Regions from separate parts of the Kitasatospora sp. NPDC052868 genome, predicted to be linked through region 1. Evidence: riboswitches for the same ligand, from Rfam matches in the RefSeq annotation. Region 1 holds a riboswitch; the other holds the start of a gene.

Region 1 (8,424 bases):
ATTCCCCCGCCGGCTGCGTTTCCCTCCTCTCCCCCCGAAGGCGGTACCCGCGTTGAACACGCGTGCCCAGGCCCCCACCCGGCTGCTCGGCACCGCGCTGGCCGGAGCGCTGCTGCTCACCGGCTGCGGCGGCCAGGACGACGGCACGGTCACCCTCAGGCTGGTGGCGGCCGACTACGGCGAGAGCCCGGAGACCAGCTCCAAGCTGTACTGGGACGACGTCGCCCGGCGCTTCGAGGCCGCCAACCCGAAGATCAAGGTCGACGTCGAGGTGGCGAGCTGGACCGACATCGGCAAGCGGGTCGACGACCTGGTCGGCAGCGGGAAGTCGCCCGACCTGCTGCAGACCGGCGGGTTCGCCGACCAGGCCGCCGCGGAGCGCCTCTACCCCGCCGCGGACGTGCTCTCGCTGGAGACCCAGGCCAACATCATGGAGTCGTTCTCGCACGCCGGACAGGTGCTCGGCACGCAGTTCGGCATCCCGTTCGTCTCCTCCTCGCGGGTGCTCTTCTACAACAAGGCGATCTTCCAGAAGGCCGGCATCACCCAGCCGCCGACCACCTGGAACGAGCTCAGGCAGGCCGCCGAGAAGATCAAGGCGAAGGTCCCCGGGGTCACCCCGTACGGCCTGCCGCTGGGCCCGGAGGAGGCGCCGGCCGAGTCGATGCTGTGGACCCTGAGCGGGGGCGGCAGCCTCTCCGACGACGTCGGCAACTACACCATCGACAGCCCGCAGAACCAGGCCACCTTCGGGTGGCTGCGCACCAACCTGGTCGACACCAGGCTGACCTATCCCGACCCGGGCAAGATGAACCGCACTCCGGTGTTCACCGACTTCGCGGCGGGCAAGGTGGCGATGCTCAACGGGCACCCGACGCTGCTGCGGATGGCCTCCGCGGGGAAGATCGACTACGGGACGGCGCCGATCCCGCGCAAGGACGGGCTGGCCAAGGCCGGGAGCCTCGGGGTGGCCGACTGGATGATGGCGTTCAAGGCCAACGGGCACAAGAACGAGATCAAGAAGTTCCTGTCCTTCGTCTACACCAAGGACAACCAGCTGAAGTTCGACGAGGCCTACAACCTGCTGCCGGTCACCCAGGACGCCTTCACCGCGATGAGCTCGGACGGCCGGCACGAGGATCTGAAGCAGTTCGCCGCGGGGCTCACCAACGCGAGCTTCTACCCGTTCGGGGACCCGGCGTGGGCGGACGTCAGCAACCGGATCAAGGCGGGGATCGGCGGGGCCGTCACGGGCGACGCCAAGCAGGTGCTGGAGGGGCTGCAGGAGGCCGCGGTGAAGGAGACGGCCCGGGTCCGCAAGTGAACCCGGGGCCGTGGGGGAGGGCGGTGTCGGCTGTGCCGACGGTCTCGGGGGGTCTCAGGCGAGCGTGATTGCGTAGGCCTTGCGGAGGGTCTCGTGGACGGTCCAGGTGGTGTGGTCGCCGGCCCGCAGGACGGCGCAGTCACCGGGGCCGACCTCCAGGGTCGGGCCGCCGTCGACCTCGATGGTGGCCCGGCCGCTGAGCACCACGAACAGCTCGTCGGCCTCGACGTCGGTGACCACGCCCGGGGTGATCTGCCAGATGCCGCGCAGCTGGCGGCCGTCGGGGGACTCCCAGAGCACCCGGCCGGAGACCTCGGGGGTGCCGGAGACGATCTGGGCCGGGTCGAGCGGGTCGGGTTCGAGGTCGGCGGTGGGGATGTGCACGGCGAAGCTGTCGGTCATACCGTCGACGCTAGCCCGGCGGCCGGTGGTGCGGAGGGCGCAGAGTGTGTCCGAGCCGGGGGTGAGAATGACACTCCGTAGTGGACGGAGGCGGGTCGGGCATGGGTGAGCTGAGCGAGCGGGATCTGGCGGTGCTGGAGCTGGAGGGGCGCCAGTGGCGTACCGCGGGGGCGAAGGAGCGGGCGATCCGGGAGGAGCTGGGGCTCTCCGGTACGCGGTACTACCAGCTGCTGAACGCGCTGCTGGACCGGCCGGAGGCGCTGGCGCACGCACCGGTGCTGGTGAACCGGCTGCGGCGGGTGCGGGAGGCCCGGCGGGCGGCCCGCTAGGCCTGGCGGACGTGGCGGACGTGGCGGTCAGGCGGAATCGGCGGCTAGCCGCCGGGGGACGTGGGTAGGGTCCGGGCATGGGCCTTGAGGACGTGTCGCTGCCGAGGACGGATGCCGGGCGTGCGGGGCTGCAGGCGGTACTCGCCTCGCCCCGGGACGCGGTGATCGCGCTGGACTTCGACGGGACGCTGGCCCCGATCGTGGCCGACCCGAGCCGGGCGCGGGCGCATCCGGGGGTGGCGCCGGCGCTGCGCGGCCTCGCCCCGCACATCGGGTCGATCGTCGTGGTGACCGGGCGGCCGGCGGCGCTGGCCGTGGAGTACGGCGACCTCGGCGCGGTCGGGGGCGTGGTGGTGCTCGGGCACTACGGCGCCGAGCGCTGGGAGGCCGGGGAGGTCACGGCCCCGCCGGTGCACCCGGGGGTGGCGGCGGTCCGGGAGGTCCTGCCGGCCGTACTGACCGGGGTCGGGGCGCCGGACGGGACGTGGGTGGAGGACAAGGGGCGCTCGCTCGCAGTGCACACCCGGCGGACGGAGGCACCGCAGGAGGCGTTCGAGCTGCTGCGTGCGCCGGTCGAGGCGCTGGCCGCCGAGCACGGGCTGGTGGTGGAGCCGGGCCGGCTGGTGCTGGAGCTGCGGCCGCCGGGGGTGGACAAGGGCGCCGCACTGACCGGCTTCCTGCGGGAGCGGGAGGCCCGGGCGGTGCTGTACGCCGGGGACGACCTGGGGGACGTGCCCGCCTTCGCGGCGGTGGAGAAGCTGCGCGGGGAGGGCCTGGCCGGGCTGCTGGTGTGCAGCGGGACGGTGGACGGCGACGCGCCCGTGCGGGAACTCGCCGACCGGGCGGACCTGGTGGTCGCGGGCCCGGCCGGCGTGGTGGGGCTGCTGACGGCCCTGGGGGAGGAGCTCAGCCGGGGGCGTTGAGGCCGAGGGCGTTGAGCTGGTCCAGGAACCACTGCTGGGGCGGCAGCGCGGTCGCTGCGGCGGCCAGCCGCTTGGTCCGCTCGGCGCGTTCGTCGGCGGGCATGGCGAGCGCGGTGTGCAGGGCCTCGGCGGTGGCGATGACGTCGTACGGGTTGACGCTGATCGCGTCGTCGGCGAGCTCCGCGTGGGCGCCGGCCTCGCGTGACAGGACCAGGGCGCAGCCCTGGTCGGAAACCACCGGGACCTCCTTGGCGACCAGGTTCATGCCGTCCCGGATCGGGTTGACCAGGGCCACGTCGGCCATCCGGTAGGCGGCCAGCGACCGCGGGAAGTCGTCGTCGAGGTGCACGATCAGCGGCTGCCAGGTGGGCGTGGCGAACTCCGCGTTGATCTCCTCGGCGAGGCGCCGGACCTCGGCGGTGTACGCCCGGTACTCGGCGAGGTCGGTGCGGGAGGGGTAGGCGAAGGCGATGTGGACGACCTCGTCCCGCCAGTCGGGCCGGGTGCGCAGCAGGTGCCGGTAGGCCTGGAACCCGCGGACGATGTTCTTGCTCAGCTCGGTGCGGTCGACCCGGACGATCGTGCGGCGCCCGCCCACGGCCTCGCGCAGGGTGGCCAGGCGCTCGTCGACGTCCGGGCGGTGGGACCGCTCGCGCAGGAAGTCGGCGTCGGCGCCGAGGGCGTGCACGCCGAGGCGGGTGGTGCGGCCGGTGGCGGCGCCCCCGGTCGGCGGGAGGGTGACGGTGAGGGCTTCGCGGTCGACGGTGGCGCCGAGTTGGTCCGCGCAGCACTCGGCGAAGGCCAGCGCCCAGCGGCGGGTCAGGAAGCCGGCCCGGTCGGAGCCGAGGATGCCGGTCAGGACGGCCTCGGCGACGTCGTCGGGCAGCAGCCGGAAGTACTCGGGCGGGGCCCACGGGGTGTGCGAGAAGTGGCCGATCCGCAGGTCGGGGCGGAGTGCGCGGAGCAGTCCGGGCACGAGCGAGAGGTGGTAGTCCTGGACGAGGACGGCCGCGCCCGGGGCGGCCTCGGCGGCCAGCGCCTCGGCGAAGGCGGTGTTGTACGCCTGGTAGGCCTGCCACTCGGTGCGGAAGCCGGCGTCGAAGGCGGGGGCGGTCGGGGTGGCGTAGAGCAGGTGGTGGACGAACCAGAGGGTGGAGTTGGCGACGCCGTTGTAGGCGCGGGCGAAGGTCTCCGGGTCGATGTCCAGCATCCGGACGGCCTGGCCGCCGACGTCGTGGCCGGCCAGGTCGAGGCGTCCGTCGGGGGCCTGCCGGGCCGCCTGGCGGTCCGCCTCGCCCAGTGCGGCGCAGACCCAGACGGCGTTGGGGTCGTCGATGGCGGAGAGCCCGGAGACCAGGCCGCCGCCGCCCCGCCGGAGGGTCAGGGTGCCGTCCTCCGCGGCGCTGAACGACACCGGCCCCCGGTTGGATGCCACCAGGACGGGGGCGGTGCCGGTCGGACTCGAACGTTCGGTCGTGAGATCGCCCATGGTTGGTACGTTGCCGTGGCTCCGGGCCCGCAAACCCCTCAGCGGGGGAGGTGGCGGTTCACGTACTCGGGGACGGTGTGCATCGGGGGGCGCTCGACGGCGGTGACCGGGTGCGTGTGTGCGGTGAACGCGCGGGTGTCCGGGTCACGGGTGAACTGGGTCAGCCACGGGTGCAGCAGGTCGGCGGAGGCCTTGAGCCGGTGGGCCCGGTCGAGCCGTTCGAGGGCGGTGCGGTAGATGGTGGCGGCCATCCGGCCGAGCGCCTGGCCGTCCTGGTGGCGGTGGTGGCGCACGCCGACGTCCACCTGGGCGAGGGCGTCGAGGCCGGCCGTCTCCAGGGCGTCGACCAGCAGGCCCAGCTCGACGCCGTAGCCGGTGGGGAAGGGCAGCCGTTCGAGCAGCGAACGGCGGGCCGCGTACTCGCCGCCGAGCGGCTGGACGAAACCGGCGAGTTCCGGCCAGTGCAGGTTGAGCAGCGGGCGGGCGACGAGCTCGGTGACCCGGCCGCCGCCGGCCGGCACGATCGCGCCGTCGGTCTCCAGCGGGCGGTCGTACATGGCCTTGACCAGCTGGATCCCGGGTTCGGTGAGCAGCGGGCCGACGATGCCGGAGACGAAGGCGGGGTCGAACTCGCGCAGGTCGGCGTCGACGAAGCAGACGATCTCGCCGCTGGTGGCCAGCAGCGAGCGCCAGAGCACCTCGCCCTTGCCGGGGGCGGCGGGCAGCCGGGGCAGGATGTCGTCGCGGTGGACCACCCGGGCGCCGGCCGCGGCGGCCGCCGCGGCGGTGCCGTCCACCGAGCCGGAGTCGACGACGACGAGTTCGTCGACCAGTGGCAGGCGCTCCATCAGCTCGCGGCGGATGGTCCGGACGATGTCGCCGACGGTGGCCGCCTCGTCCAGGGCCGGCAGCACCACGCTGACGGTGCCGGCCCGGCCCGCCACCCGCTTGGCCTCGAGCAGGGTGCGCACCGGGCGGTCGGCCGCGCTCCAGGAGCGGCGGCGCAGCCAGGACGCGGCCTCCGGTAGCAGCGCGGGGATCGGTTCGGCGGGCACGGGCGCACTCCTCGGCTGGGCGGGTGGGACAGGTCATCTCGCGTGGCGGACGGTCCCGTTCAGGCTTGACGCCTTCGGATACAGTCTTCGTACAGCGGTCGGACCTTCGCACGCCGGGGTCACCGCTGGCACGACCAACAACTTCATAGAGCTCATCCAGAGGGACTGAGGGAACGGCCCGTTGACGTCCCGGCAACCTTCTCGCGCGGCTGTTCGACAGGCCCCGGCGGGACAGGTGCCAATTCCGGCCTGTGGCGCGCCCGCGTCACGGGGAAGATGAGGAGAGAGGCCTCCGCCATCATGGCTATCGACACCGTTGCACCCGCACCCGCATCCGTTGACCTCGGCCCCGCCGCCGCCCTGTCCTGTCGGGAGTGCGGCACCCGGTTCCCGCTCGGTCCGAGCTTCGCCTGTGTCGAGTGTTTCGGGCCGCTGGAGATCGCCTACGACTTCGGCAGCGAGGGCGCCGAGGAGCTGCGCAAGCGGATCGAGGCCGGACCGGCGTCGATCTGGCGCTACGCCCCGCTGCTGCCGGTGCCGGCCGACGTCGCCGGCAAGCCGAACCTGAACCCGGGGTGGACCCCGCTGGTGAAGGCGGACAACCTGGGCCGCGAGCTCGGATTCACCGCCCAGCTGCACATCAAGGACGACTCGGGCAACCCGACGCACTCGTTCAAGGACCGCGTGGTGGCCTGCGCCATCGAGGCCGCGCGGGCCTTCGGCTTCACCACCCTGTCCTGCTCGTCGACCGGCAACCTGGCCGGTGCGGTGGGCGCGGCGGCGGCCCGGGCCGGTTTCAAGTCCTGCGTGTTCATCCCGCACGACCTGGAGCAGGGCAAGGTCGTGATGGCCGGTGTCTACGGCGGCGAGCTGGTCGGCATCGAGGGCAACTACGACGACGTGAACCGCTTCTGCTCGGAGCTGATCGGCGACCCGGCCGGTGAGGGCTGGGGCTTCGTCAACGTCAACCTGCGCCCGTACTACGGCGAGGGCTCCAAGACGCTGGCGTACGAGATCTGCGAGCAGCTCGGCTGGCGGCTGCCGGAGCAGATCGTCATCCCGATCGCCTCGGGCTCGCAGCTGACGAAGATCGACAAGGGCCTGCAGGAGCTGATCAGGCTGGGCCTGGTCGAGGACCGGCCGTACCGGATCTTCGGCGCCCAGGCGGAGGGCTGCTCGCCGGTGTCGGCGGCCTTCAAGGCCGGCCACGACGTGATCCGCCCGGTCAAGCCGGACACCATCGCCAAGTCGCTGGCGATCGGCAACCCGGCCGACGGCCCGTACGTGCTGGACATCGCCCGCCGCACCGGCGGCGCCGTCGAGGACGTCACCGACGCCGAGGTGGTGGCCGCGATCAAGCTGCTGGCCCGCACCGAGGGCGTCTTCGCCGAGACCGCGGGCGGGGTGACCGTCGGCGTGCTGAAGAAGCTGGTCGAGACCGGACAGCTGGACCCGGCCAAGGAGACCGTCGCGATCAACACCGGCGACGGCCTGAAGACCCTGGACGCCGTCTCCGACGCCGGCATGACCGCCGTGATCCGCCCGACGCTGGCGTCGTTCCGCGACGCCGGCCTCGCGTCCGCCTGACCCACCCGCAGCAAGGAGAAGCCCCCATGAGCGCCACCGTCCGCATCCCGACCATCCTGCGCACCTACACCGGCGGCGTCGCCGAGGTGACCGCCGAGGGCACCACCCTGGGTGAGGTCATCGCCGACCTGGAGAACAACCACGCGGGCATCTCCGCCCGCATCCTGGACGACGCCGGAAAGCTGCGCCGTTTCGTCAACGTCTACGTCAACGACGACGACGTGCGCTTCGCGGAGGGCCTGGCCACCGAGATCAAGGACGGCGCCGGCATCTCGATCATCCCCGCGGTGGCCGGCGGCTGCTGAGCCGCCCCTTCCCCGGTCGGCGCCCGGTTCTCCGGCCGCCCGCTTCTTCGACCAGCCGTTCGCGCGTACGGAATTCCGCTTCCCGTACGCGCGGGCGGCTGGTCGCATTCCGGCCGGAATATTTCCCGGTCAAGTCGGAGTAGAGTGTGGCTCAGCCGGGAACAGGGCTCCCCCTCCCCCTTTCACCGGCGGTCGAATCCGTCCGCGCCCGTACCGCCGGTATCCGTCCGGCCGCTGAGACCGGCGCCGGGGCCGTGACGTTGAAACATGTCAGGCCGATGTCAGAATTCTTCAGGGGATTTGGGCAATTCGTCCGCTATGTCCGGCGTGGAATGCGGGAATTTCTCCCGCTTTCACCCGGCCTGTCCCCTGACACCCCTAGCGAATTCCCAGCGGCGGGCTCTGTTGCAGAGGGCGTCGATCCGGATACATTCAGCCGCGGTCGACGCAATCGCCCGTTCATCGGATGCCTCCGATGGGCTCGGCGGGGGATTGCGGCGTGCACGGCTGCGCCCAGGGGGGGTTCCCCGGGCCGGCCTCAACCAGACCCGGGCCCGCAGACCTGCGGGCGCGTGAAGGGCCAGCACAGCACTAGGGGAGTTCGGAATGGCTCAGGGCACCGTCAAGTGGTTCAACGCGGAGAAGGGCTACGGCTTCATCGCGGTCGACGGTGGTGCGGACGTCTTCGTCCACTACAGCGCGATCCAGATGGACGGCTACCGCACCCTTGAGGAGGGCCAGCGGGTCGAGTTCGAGATCTCTCAGGGGCAGAAGGGCCCGCAGGCGGACATGGTCCGCGCGGCGGTCTGACCTTTCCGGTCCCAGGAGTTCGGCTCGGCCCATCGGCTGGTGCACCTCTTGCTTCGCTGCGGGCCCGTACGACACGTCGTACGGGCCCGCAGCCATGTCCGGATCCGGCGCTCCGGGGCGGCCGGTGCGGCTCGCGGGTTGGCGATTGGGCTTGCACTCGCCTACCCGGAGTGCTAATCATTGGCGTTAGCACTCACAGC
Region 2 (8,424 bases), on a different contig from region 1:
CAGGACGAATCCCCCGCTTCGCCTCCTGCGCCGGACCGGCCGGACGGGCCCTACGCCACATGCCGTACCGCGCGGTGCCGCCCGCGCCGGGCGGCGCGATGCTGGGCCGCATGGCGATCCCGGTCCTCGACCACACCGGAGCACTGGGCGGGCGCCCGGCCGGCCGTCGTCCCGCCGTCACCTACACCCTGATCGCGCTCAACACCCTGGTCTTCCTGTGCGGTCCGGCCGCCGGGCTCAACCCGCTCTACGGGACCGGCCAGAGCCGGGTCTGCGCCGAGCAGCGGTACGAGCAGCGCTGGGGCGCGGTACCGGCCGAACTGCTGGCCGGACGCCCGCTGGACGCCGAGCAGCTGGCCGAGGCCCCCGATCCGGTGCCGGGCTGTCCGGCCGCCCCCACCCCGGGCAAGCACCCGGCCCTGTCGGTCCTCAGCGCGCTCTTCCTGCACGCCGGCTGGCTGCACCTGCTGGGCAACCTGCTCTTCCTCCAGGTCTTCGGGGCCACCGTGGAGGAGCGGCTGGGCCGGGCCCGCTTCGCCCTCTTCTATCTGGCGGCGGGCTCGCTGGCCACCTACGGCTACGCGCTCGCCGAGGCGCACTCCGCCGACTCGACCCGGGTGCTGATCGGCGCCTCCGGGGCGATCGCCGCGGTCCTCGGCGCGTATCTGCGCCTGCACCCCCGCGCCCGGGTGACCACCCTCGTCCCGCTGCTGCTCTTCCTGCCGCTGCGGTTCCCGGCCTGGCTGGTGCTCGGCCTCTGGTTCGCCCTCCAGTGGTGGTCGGTCCACTCGGCGGGCCCCGGCGTCGCCTACCTCGTCCACGTCATCGGCTTCTCGGCCGGCTTCCTCTACGCCTGCACCCTGGCCACCCGCCCCCCGCGACGGCCCGGCTGACGCCCGATACGCTGGCGGGACCCCACAAAGGAGCCCGAACAGTGATCACCGCCATCGTCCTGATCAAGACCAGCGTCGACCGCATCCCGGAGATCGCCGAGGCGATCGCGGCCATCGAGGGTGTCAGCGAGGTCTACTCGGTGACCGGCGGCTACGACCTGGTGGCGATGGTGCGGGTACGACGGCACGACGACCTGGCCGAGGTGATCCCCGGTCGGCTGAACAAGGTCCCGGGGGTGGCCCAGACCGAGACCCAGATCGCCTTCCGCACCTACTCGCAGCACGACCTGGAGGCCGCCTTCGCCCTCGGCCTGGACGGCTAGGCGTCCCCTTCTAGGCGTCCCGGCGGCTGTCGGCGACGCAGCGGCCGCCCTCGTTGCGGTAGGTCCAGGCAGCGCCGTCCGTGACCAGCTCGCGGACGGCGGTCAGGAAACGGTCGATGTGCTCGTCCGGGGTGCCGGCCCCGAAGCTGACCCGGATCGCGTTCAGGCTGCGCTCACCCGGCAGCGACGGCTCGGGCGCCCCGCACTCGGACGGCGCCACGTCCTCGTCCCCGAGCAGGGTCCGCACCAGCGGGTGCGCGCAGAACAGGCCGTCGCGCACCCCGATGCCGTACTCGGCGGACAGCGCCGCCGAGAAGTGCGAGCTGTTCCAGCCCTGGACGACGAAGGAGAGCACGCCCACCCGGGCCGAGTCCGCGCCGAACAGGTTCAGCACCTTGACCTGCGGGACGTCCGCCAGCCCCGCCTTGAGCCGGTCGATCAGCTGCTGCTCGCGGGCCTCCAGCGCGTCGAAGCCGGCCTCGGTGAGCGCCCGGCAGGCGGAGGCGATGGAGTAGACGCCGATCACGTTCGGCGAGCCGGCCTCGTGCCGGGCCGGGCCGGTGTGCCACTGCACGGCCACCGAGCCGTCGGTCTCCCGGGCCACCGTGCGGGTGGCGCCGCCGCCGGCCAGGTACGGCTCGGCCGCGTCCAGCCAGTCGGCCCGGCCGGCCAGCACCCCGGCGCCGAACGGCGCGTACAGCTTGTGCCCGGAGAAGGCGATCCAGTCCACGCCCAGCTCGCGCACCGAGACCCGGTGGTGCGGGGCCAGCTGCGCGGCGTCCAGCACCACCCGGGCGCCGTGCCGGTGCGCGACCCGGGTCAGCTCGGCGACCGGCCACAGCTCCCCGGTGACGTTCGAGGCGCCGGTGACGCAGAGCAGCTTGGGGCCCTCGGGCGCCTCGGCCAGCGCGGCGTCGAACGCGGCGACCGCCTCGGCGTGCGAGCGGGGCGCCCGCAGGTACTCGACCTCCAGACCGGCGTGCCGCCAGGGCAGCAGCGAGGCGTGGTGCTCGGTCTCGAAGGCGAACACCCGGGTGCCGGCCGGGACGGCGCCCGCCAGCAGGTTGAGCGAGTCGGTGGTGGCCCGGGTGAAGACCACCTGGTCGCCCTCGCGCAGGTCCAGGAACTCGGTGACGGTCCGGCGGCTCTGCTCGAACAGGTCGGTGGAGAGCTGGGAGAGGTACCCGGCGCCGCGGTGCACGCTGCCGTAGTAGGGGGCGTAGGCGGCGACGTCGTCCCAGACCCGCTGCAGCGCCGGCGAGCTGGCGGCGTAGTCCAGCGCCGCGTAGGTGACCTTCTCACCGCTGGCCAGCGGGACCTCGACATCCTGGCCGAGGACGGCGAGCGGGGCGCAGATTTCGGTGGCGACGGACATGAGGATGCACTCCTTCGGGGTCAAGGACCCCGGGAGTGCATGTATGCCGGGTGTCCGCGCTTGCCACGCGGACGGTTCGCCACGTGACCCGGTCCTCACCCAGGGCACCCCGCCACGGAAGGAGGGTTGCCGGACAGCAAGCTGGGGCTTGTCGCTGTCACTCATGACCTGGCACGACTCTAGGTCGCGTCCACCCGATGGTCAAACAGGGGTCCGCCATTCGGACAAGCCGAAGGGCCCGCGCCGACTGCCCGGTGCGGGCCCCAACCATCGCGTCACACCCGGCTGGTGGCCTCCGACCAGCGCTTCAGCACGTCCTGGGCGGCGCCCGAGTCGACGGCCGCGGCGGCCCGCTCCAGGCCGACCGCCAGCTGCTCGACGAGCGGCGCGTCGGTCAGGTCCAGCGCCACCAGCGCCGACGCGGCGTTCAGCAGGACGGCGTCCCGGACGGGCCCGCGCTCCCCGGCCAGCAGCCGGCGCGCCACCTCCGCGTTGTACGCCGGGTCCGCGCCGCGCAGCGCCTCGATGCCGACCAGCTCGATGCCGAGGTCGCGCGGGTCGAACACGGTCTCGGTGACGGCGCCGTCGCGCACGATCCAGACCCGCGAGGTGGTGGTGATGGTCAACTCGTCGAGGCCGTCGTCACCCCGGAACACCAGTGCGCTGGCGCCGCGCCGGGCCAGCACCCCGGCGATCAGCCCGGCCAGCCGGGTGTCGAAGCAGCCGATCGCATGCGCGGTCACCTTGGCCGGGTTGGTCAGCGGGCCGAGGGTGTTGAACGCGGTGGGCACCCCGAGGCCGCTGCGGGCCGGGGCGGTGTGCCGCATCGCGGGGTGGAACTTCGCCGCGAAGCAGAAGGTCAGCCCGACCTCCTCGGCGACCTCCGCGACCCGCCGGGCGGAGAGGTCCAGGTTGACGCCCAGCTTCTCCAGCACGTCCGAGGAACCGCTCGCCGAGGAGGCCGCCCGGTTGCCGTGCTTGACCACCTTGGCGCCGGCCGCCGCCGCGACGATCGCGGCCATGGTGGAGATGTTGACGGTCTTCGCCCGGTCGCCGCCGGTGCCGACGATGTCCACCGCCGGACCGGGGATGGACAGCGGCTCGGCGTGCGCGTACATCGAGTCCACCAGGCCGACGATCTCGTCGACCGTCTCGCCCTTGGCCCGCAGCGCCACCATGAAGCCCGCCATCTGGACCGGGGAGGCCTCGCCGCTCATGATCCGGTCCATCGCCCAGGCCGTGTCGGCCCGGTCCAGGTCCTCACCGCGCAGCAGCGCCGTCAGGATGTCCGGCCAGGTGCGGACCACCTGCACGGGGTCGTTGCCGCCGTTCGCAGGGTTCACGTTCACCATGGCCGACTCCAGCTCTGCTCGGTTCCCCGGGGGGTGTCCCCGGGACTGGAGTCAGCCTATCGAGCGGCGGGGTGCCCCCGGCCCGCCCTGGCCCTACTTCTCTAGTAATGAGACGCCGCTCAGCGGGCGGCCGGGGCGCGCTTCTCCAACCGGGCCCGGAGCAGGGTCGCCGCGGCCTCGGCCAGCGCCATCGGGTCCACCGGGTGGGAGATCGCGGCGTCCGCCCGGCTCCAGGCCGCGAGCCAGGAGTCCTGCGGCCGGCCGATCAGCACCAGCACCGGCGGGCAGCCGTAGATCTCGTCCTTCAGCTGCCGCCCGAGCCCGAGCCCGCCGGCCGGGACGGCCTCGCCGTCCAGGATGCAGAGGTCCACTCCGCCCTTCTCCAGCGCGCGCAGCACCGCGGGGGTGGTCGCGCACTCCAGGTAGGACAGCTCCGGCAGATCCGACGCGGGCCGCCGGCCGAGCGCCGTCAGCACCTGCTCACGGGTGTTGCGGTCATCGCTGTAGACGAGGACGGTGAGCGTCTCGTCGGTCGTGTACGCCATGGACCCTGCTCCCTCAAGTGTGATCCGGACCACGTTCGCCTGATCCGGATGCTACTCCCGTTCCCCCGCCGCCGAGGCCGTCCCGCGCGATCGTTCTCAAGCCGCCGCGCCCACGGCTCGCCCGAGCGGAGGACGCCCCGTCACCCCGAGCCGCGCACTCCACCCGTACGGCCGATATCCGGCCTCCCCCATAGCCCCGGCGGGCCCTGGAGGGGTGCAGCGACACGCAGGGCATCAGGGTCGTAGGGCCCTCCGAGGAACCGTCAGAAAAGGGACACGCCGCTGCTCAGCCACTATCCGGACGCCCCGTCGACCCCCAGGGGGGCATACCGCACGCACCGGACACTCCGAGGGACACCCCCCGGCGTGAAGACGGAATAAGGGACCGACATAATGTCCGTCGTGGCGACAGCAACAGCAGTAGAAACCGGGCACGCGCACGGATCGGTCAACCGGCCGAACATGGTCAGCGTCGGAACGATCGTCTGGCTCAGTTCCGAGTTGATGTTCTTCGCGGCCCTCTTCGCGATGTACTTCACGCTCCGCTCCGTCAAGGGAGCCGAGTTCTGGAGCGAGAAGGCGCACGCCCTCAACGTGCCCTTCTCCTCGGTCAACACCACGATCCTGGTGCTCTCCTCACTGACCTGCCAGCTCGGCGTGTTCGCCGCCGAGCGCGGGGACGTGAAGAAGCTCCGTTCGTGGTTCGTCATCACTTTCGTGATGGGCGCGATCTTCATCGGCGGCCAGGTCTTCGAGTACACCGAGCTGGTCAAGAAGGACGGCCTCTCGCTGTCCTCCGACCCGTACGGCACGGTGTTCTACCTGACCACCGGCTTCCACGGTCTGCACGTGACGGGTGGTCTGATCGCCTTCCTGCTGGTCCTGGGACGGACGTACGCAGCCAAGCGCTTCACGCACGAGCAGGCCACCGCCGCGATCGTGGTGTCGTACTACTGGCACTTCGTCGACGTCGTGTGGATCGGCCTCTTCGCGACCATCTACCTGATCAAGTAACCAGCTGATCAGGTCGCTGGCCACCGGCCCCGGGTCCCGCCCTCACCGGCGACGGCCCGATTTGCCGGTGGCGACGCTCCCACCGACCGACCGCGCGCGCAGCCCTAGAACAGGCAGCCTCGTGCCGGCCAGACCGGCCGCCGGGTGCACCCACCAGTCGACCAGATCCTGACACCGGGGTTATTCCGTGAAAAAGCTCTCCGCACGACGGCGCCACCCATTGGCGGCGCTGGTCGTCCTACTTCTCGCCCTGGCGGCAACCGGGGGGCTGTACGCCGCGTTCGCGCCCGCCGACAAGGCGCAGGCCGACGTCGCCGCGCAGTCGCTCGCGATCGATGAGGGCAAGAAGCTCTTCGCCGTGGGCTGCTCCTCCTGCCACGGCCTGAACGGCCAGGGCAGCAGCGACGGTCCGAGCCTGGTCGGCGTCGGTTCCGCCGCGGTCGACTTCCAGGTCGCGACGGGCCGCATGCCGGCCCAGCAGCCCGGCGCCCAGGTGCCGAGCAAGAAGAACATCTACTCGCAGGCCGAGATCGACCAGATGGCCGCCTTCGTGGCCTCGCTCGGCCCCGGCCCGGTGACGCCGACCTCGGAGCAGTACACCTCGACCAACCCCGAGGACATCTCCAAGGGTGGCGAGCTGTTCCGCACCAACTGCGCCCAGTGCCACAACTTCGCCGGCCAGGGCGGTGCCCTGACCCAGGGCAAGTACGCCCCGTCGCTGGAGGGCGTGGACGCCAAGCACATCTACGAGGCCATGCAGACCGGCCCGCAGAACATGCCGTCGTTCCCGGACACCACCATGCCCGAGGAGCAGAAGAAGCAGATCGTGGCCTTCGTCCGCCACACCACCAACGATGAGCCGAACCCCGGTGGTCTCACGCTCGGCAGCCTCGGTCCCGTGACCGAGGGCCTGTTCGGCTGGATCTTCGGTCTCGGCGTGCTCATCGCGGTCGCGATCTGGGTCGCCGCCCACACCACCAAGGCCAAGAAGTCATGAGCCAGGACATGTCAGAAGAGAACCTTCCGGAGTCGCACGGCTCCGCCGGGCACCACGAGGTGGCCGCCCAGGGCGATCCGTTCGCCGACCCGGGCCTGCCGGCCCACGAACCGCGTCGCACCGACATCGACGAGCGGGCCGCCAAGCGCGCGGAGCGCCAGGTCTCGCTGATGTTCGTGGTCTCGATGCTCGCCACGGTGGGCTTCATCGCCTCCTACGTGGCCATCGACCCGGACAAGATCGTCTATGTCTGGCCGCTGGGCAACATCAGCGCGATGAACTTCGCGCTGGGCATGACGCTCGGTGTCGCGCTGTTCTGCATCGGCGCGGGTGCGGTCCACTGGGCCCGCACCCTGATGTCGGACCACGAGATCCCGGCCGAGCGCCACCCGATCGAGGCCGACGACGAGGTCCGCGCGGACGTCATCGAGCAGTTCAGGACCGGCGCCGCCGAGTCCGGCTTCGGCCGCCGCAAGATGATCCGCAACACCCTCATCGGCTCGATGGCCCTGGTGCCGCTCTCCGGTGTCGTGCTGCTGCGCGACCTGGGCCCGCTGCCCGAGGACAAGCTGGAGCACACCGGGTGGGCCGAGGCCACCCCGGCGGATCCGTTGGCGCTCATCAACATGAACACCAACCTGCCGATGAAGGCCGAGGACATCACCGTCGGCTCGCTGACCTTCGCCATGCCGCAGGGTCTGCACACCCACGACGAGGACTTCCAGCAGCAGATCGCCAAGGACGCCCTGATGCTGGTCCGCATCTCGCCGGACGACATCAAGGACGACAAGTCCCGGGAGCTGGGCTTCGAGGGCATCCTCGCCTACTCCAAGATCTGCACCCACGTCGGCTGCCCGATCAGCCTGTACGAGCAGCAGACGCACCACGCGCTCTGCCCCTGCCACCAGTCGACCTTCGACCTGGCGGACGGCGCGCGTGTCATCTTCGGCCCGGCCGGCCACCCGCTGCCGCAGCTGAAGATCACCACTGACGAGAAGGGCTTCCTGGTCGCCACCGGCGACTTCGACGAGCCCGTCGGCCCGAGCTACTGGGAGCGTGCTCGATGAGTAGCGCGAGCAGCACCACCTCCGGTGCCGCGAAGCCGACCGGCAGCACGCGTGCCAAGCCCGCCAACAAGTGGGAGCAGGCTGCTGACTGGACGGACGGCCGGCTGGGGATCTACTCCCTCGCCAAGGCCAACCTGCGGAAGATCTTCCCGGACCACTGGTCCTTCATGCTGGGCGAGATCTGCCTCTACACCTTCATCATCATCATCCTGACGGGCGTCTACCTGACGCTCTTCTTCAAGCCCAGCATGGGCGAGATCATCTACGACGGCTCGTACGTCCCGCTCAAGGGCATCCCGATGTCCGAGGCGTACGCGTCGACGGTGGACATCAGCTTCGAGATCCGCGGCGGCCTGCTGGTCCGCCAGATCCACCACTGGGCCGCGCTGGTCTTCGTGGCCGCGATGCTCGTGCACATGCTGCGCGTGTTCTTCACCGGCGCGTTCCGCAAGCCGCGTGAGATCAACTGGGTCTTCGGCTTCCTGCTGCTGGTCCTGGGCATGTTCGACGGCTTCTTCGGCTACTCGCTGCCCGACGACCTGCTGTCCGGCACCGGTATCCGGTTCATGGAGGGCGCCGTCCTGGCGACCCCGCTGATCGGCACCTACGTCCAGATGTTCCTGTTCGGCGGCGAGTTCCCCGGCCACGACATCGTGCCGCGGTTCTTCACCATCCACGTGCTGCTGATCCCGGGCATCATGCTGGGCCTGCTGACGGCCCACCTGATCCTGGTCTTCTACCACAAGCACACCCAGTGGGCGGGCCCGGGCAAGACCGAGAAGAACGTCGTCGGCATGCCGCTGATGCCGGTCTACATGGCCAAGGCCGGTGGCTTCTTCTTCCTGGTGTTCGGCGTCA

What was found. A riboswitch is a leader RNA that binds a small molecule or an ion and turns the genes downstream of it on or off. The one in region 1 is predicted to bind S-adenosylmethionine.
Region 2: another riboswitch for S-adenosylmethionine. It lies ahead of ACIGZJ_RS01905 (aminotransferase class V-fold PLP-dependent enzyme); the one in region 1 lies ahead of thrC (threonine synthase).

The regions. Positions count from the first base shown of each region.
Region 1 is NZ_JBITZW010000031.1:1,275-9,698, forward strand. It holds gene ACIGZJ_RS32845 (extracellular solute-binding protein) at 53-1,324, shown strand; gene ACIGZJ_RS32850 (cupin domain-containing protein) at 1,379-1,726, opposite strand; gene ACIGZJ_RS32855 (DUF3263 domain-containing protein) at 1,828-2,055, shown strand; gene otsB (trehalose-phosphatase) at 2,133-2,978, shown strand; gene ACIGZJ_RS32865 (trehalose-6-phosphate synthase) at 2,962-4,467, opposite strand; gene ACIGZJ_RS32870 (glucosyl-3-phosphoglycerate synthase) at 4,506-5,498, opposite strand; SAM riboswitch class I at 5,672-5,805, shown strand; gene thrC (threonine synthase) at 5,823-7,109, shown strand; gene ACIGZJ_RS32880 (MoaD/ThiS family protein) at 7,136-7,414, shown strand; gene ACIGZJ_RS32885 (cold-shock protein) at 8,021-8,224, shown strand.
Region 2 is NZ_JBITZW010000001.1:420,505-428,928, reverse strand. It holds gene ACIGZJ_RS01915 (rhomboid family intramembrane serine protease) at 111-893, shown strand; gene ACIGZJ_RS01910 (Lrp/AsnC ligand binding domain-containing protein) at 935-1,216, shown strand; gene ACIGZJ_RS01905 (aminotransferase class V-fold PLP-dependent enzyme) at 1,227-2,591, opposite strand; SAM riboswitch class IV at 2,643-2,760, opposite strand; gene trpD (anthranilate phosphoribosyltransferase) at 2,867-3,943, opposite strand; gene ACIGZJ_RS01895 (hypothetical protein) at 4,063-4,488, opposite strand; gene ACIGZJ_RS01890 (heme-copper oxidase subunit III) at 4,882-5,502, shown strand; gene ACIGZJ_RS01885 (c-type cytochrome) at 5,690-6,499, shown strand; gene ACIGZJ_RS01880 (Rieske 2Fe-2S domain-containing protein) at 6,508-7,566, shown strand; gene ACIGZJ_RS01875 (cytochrome bc complex cytochrome b subunit) at 7,563-8,424, shown strand, end outside.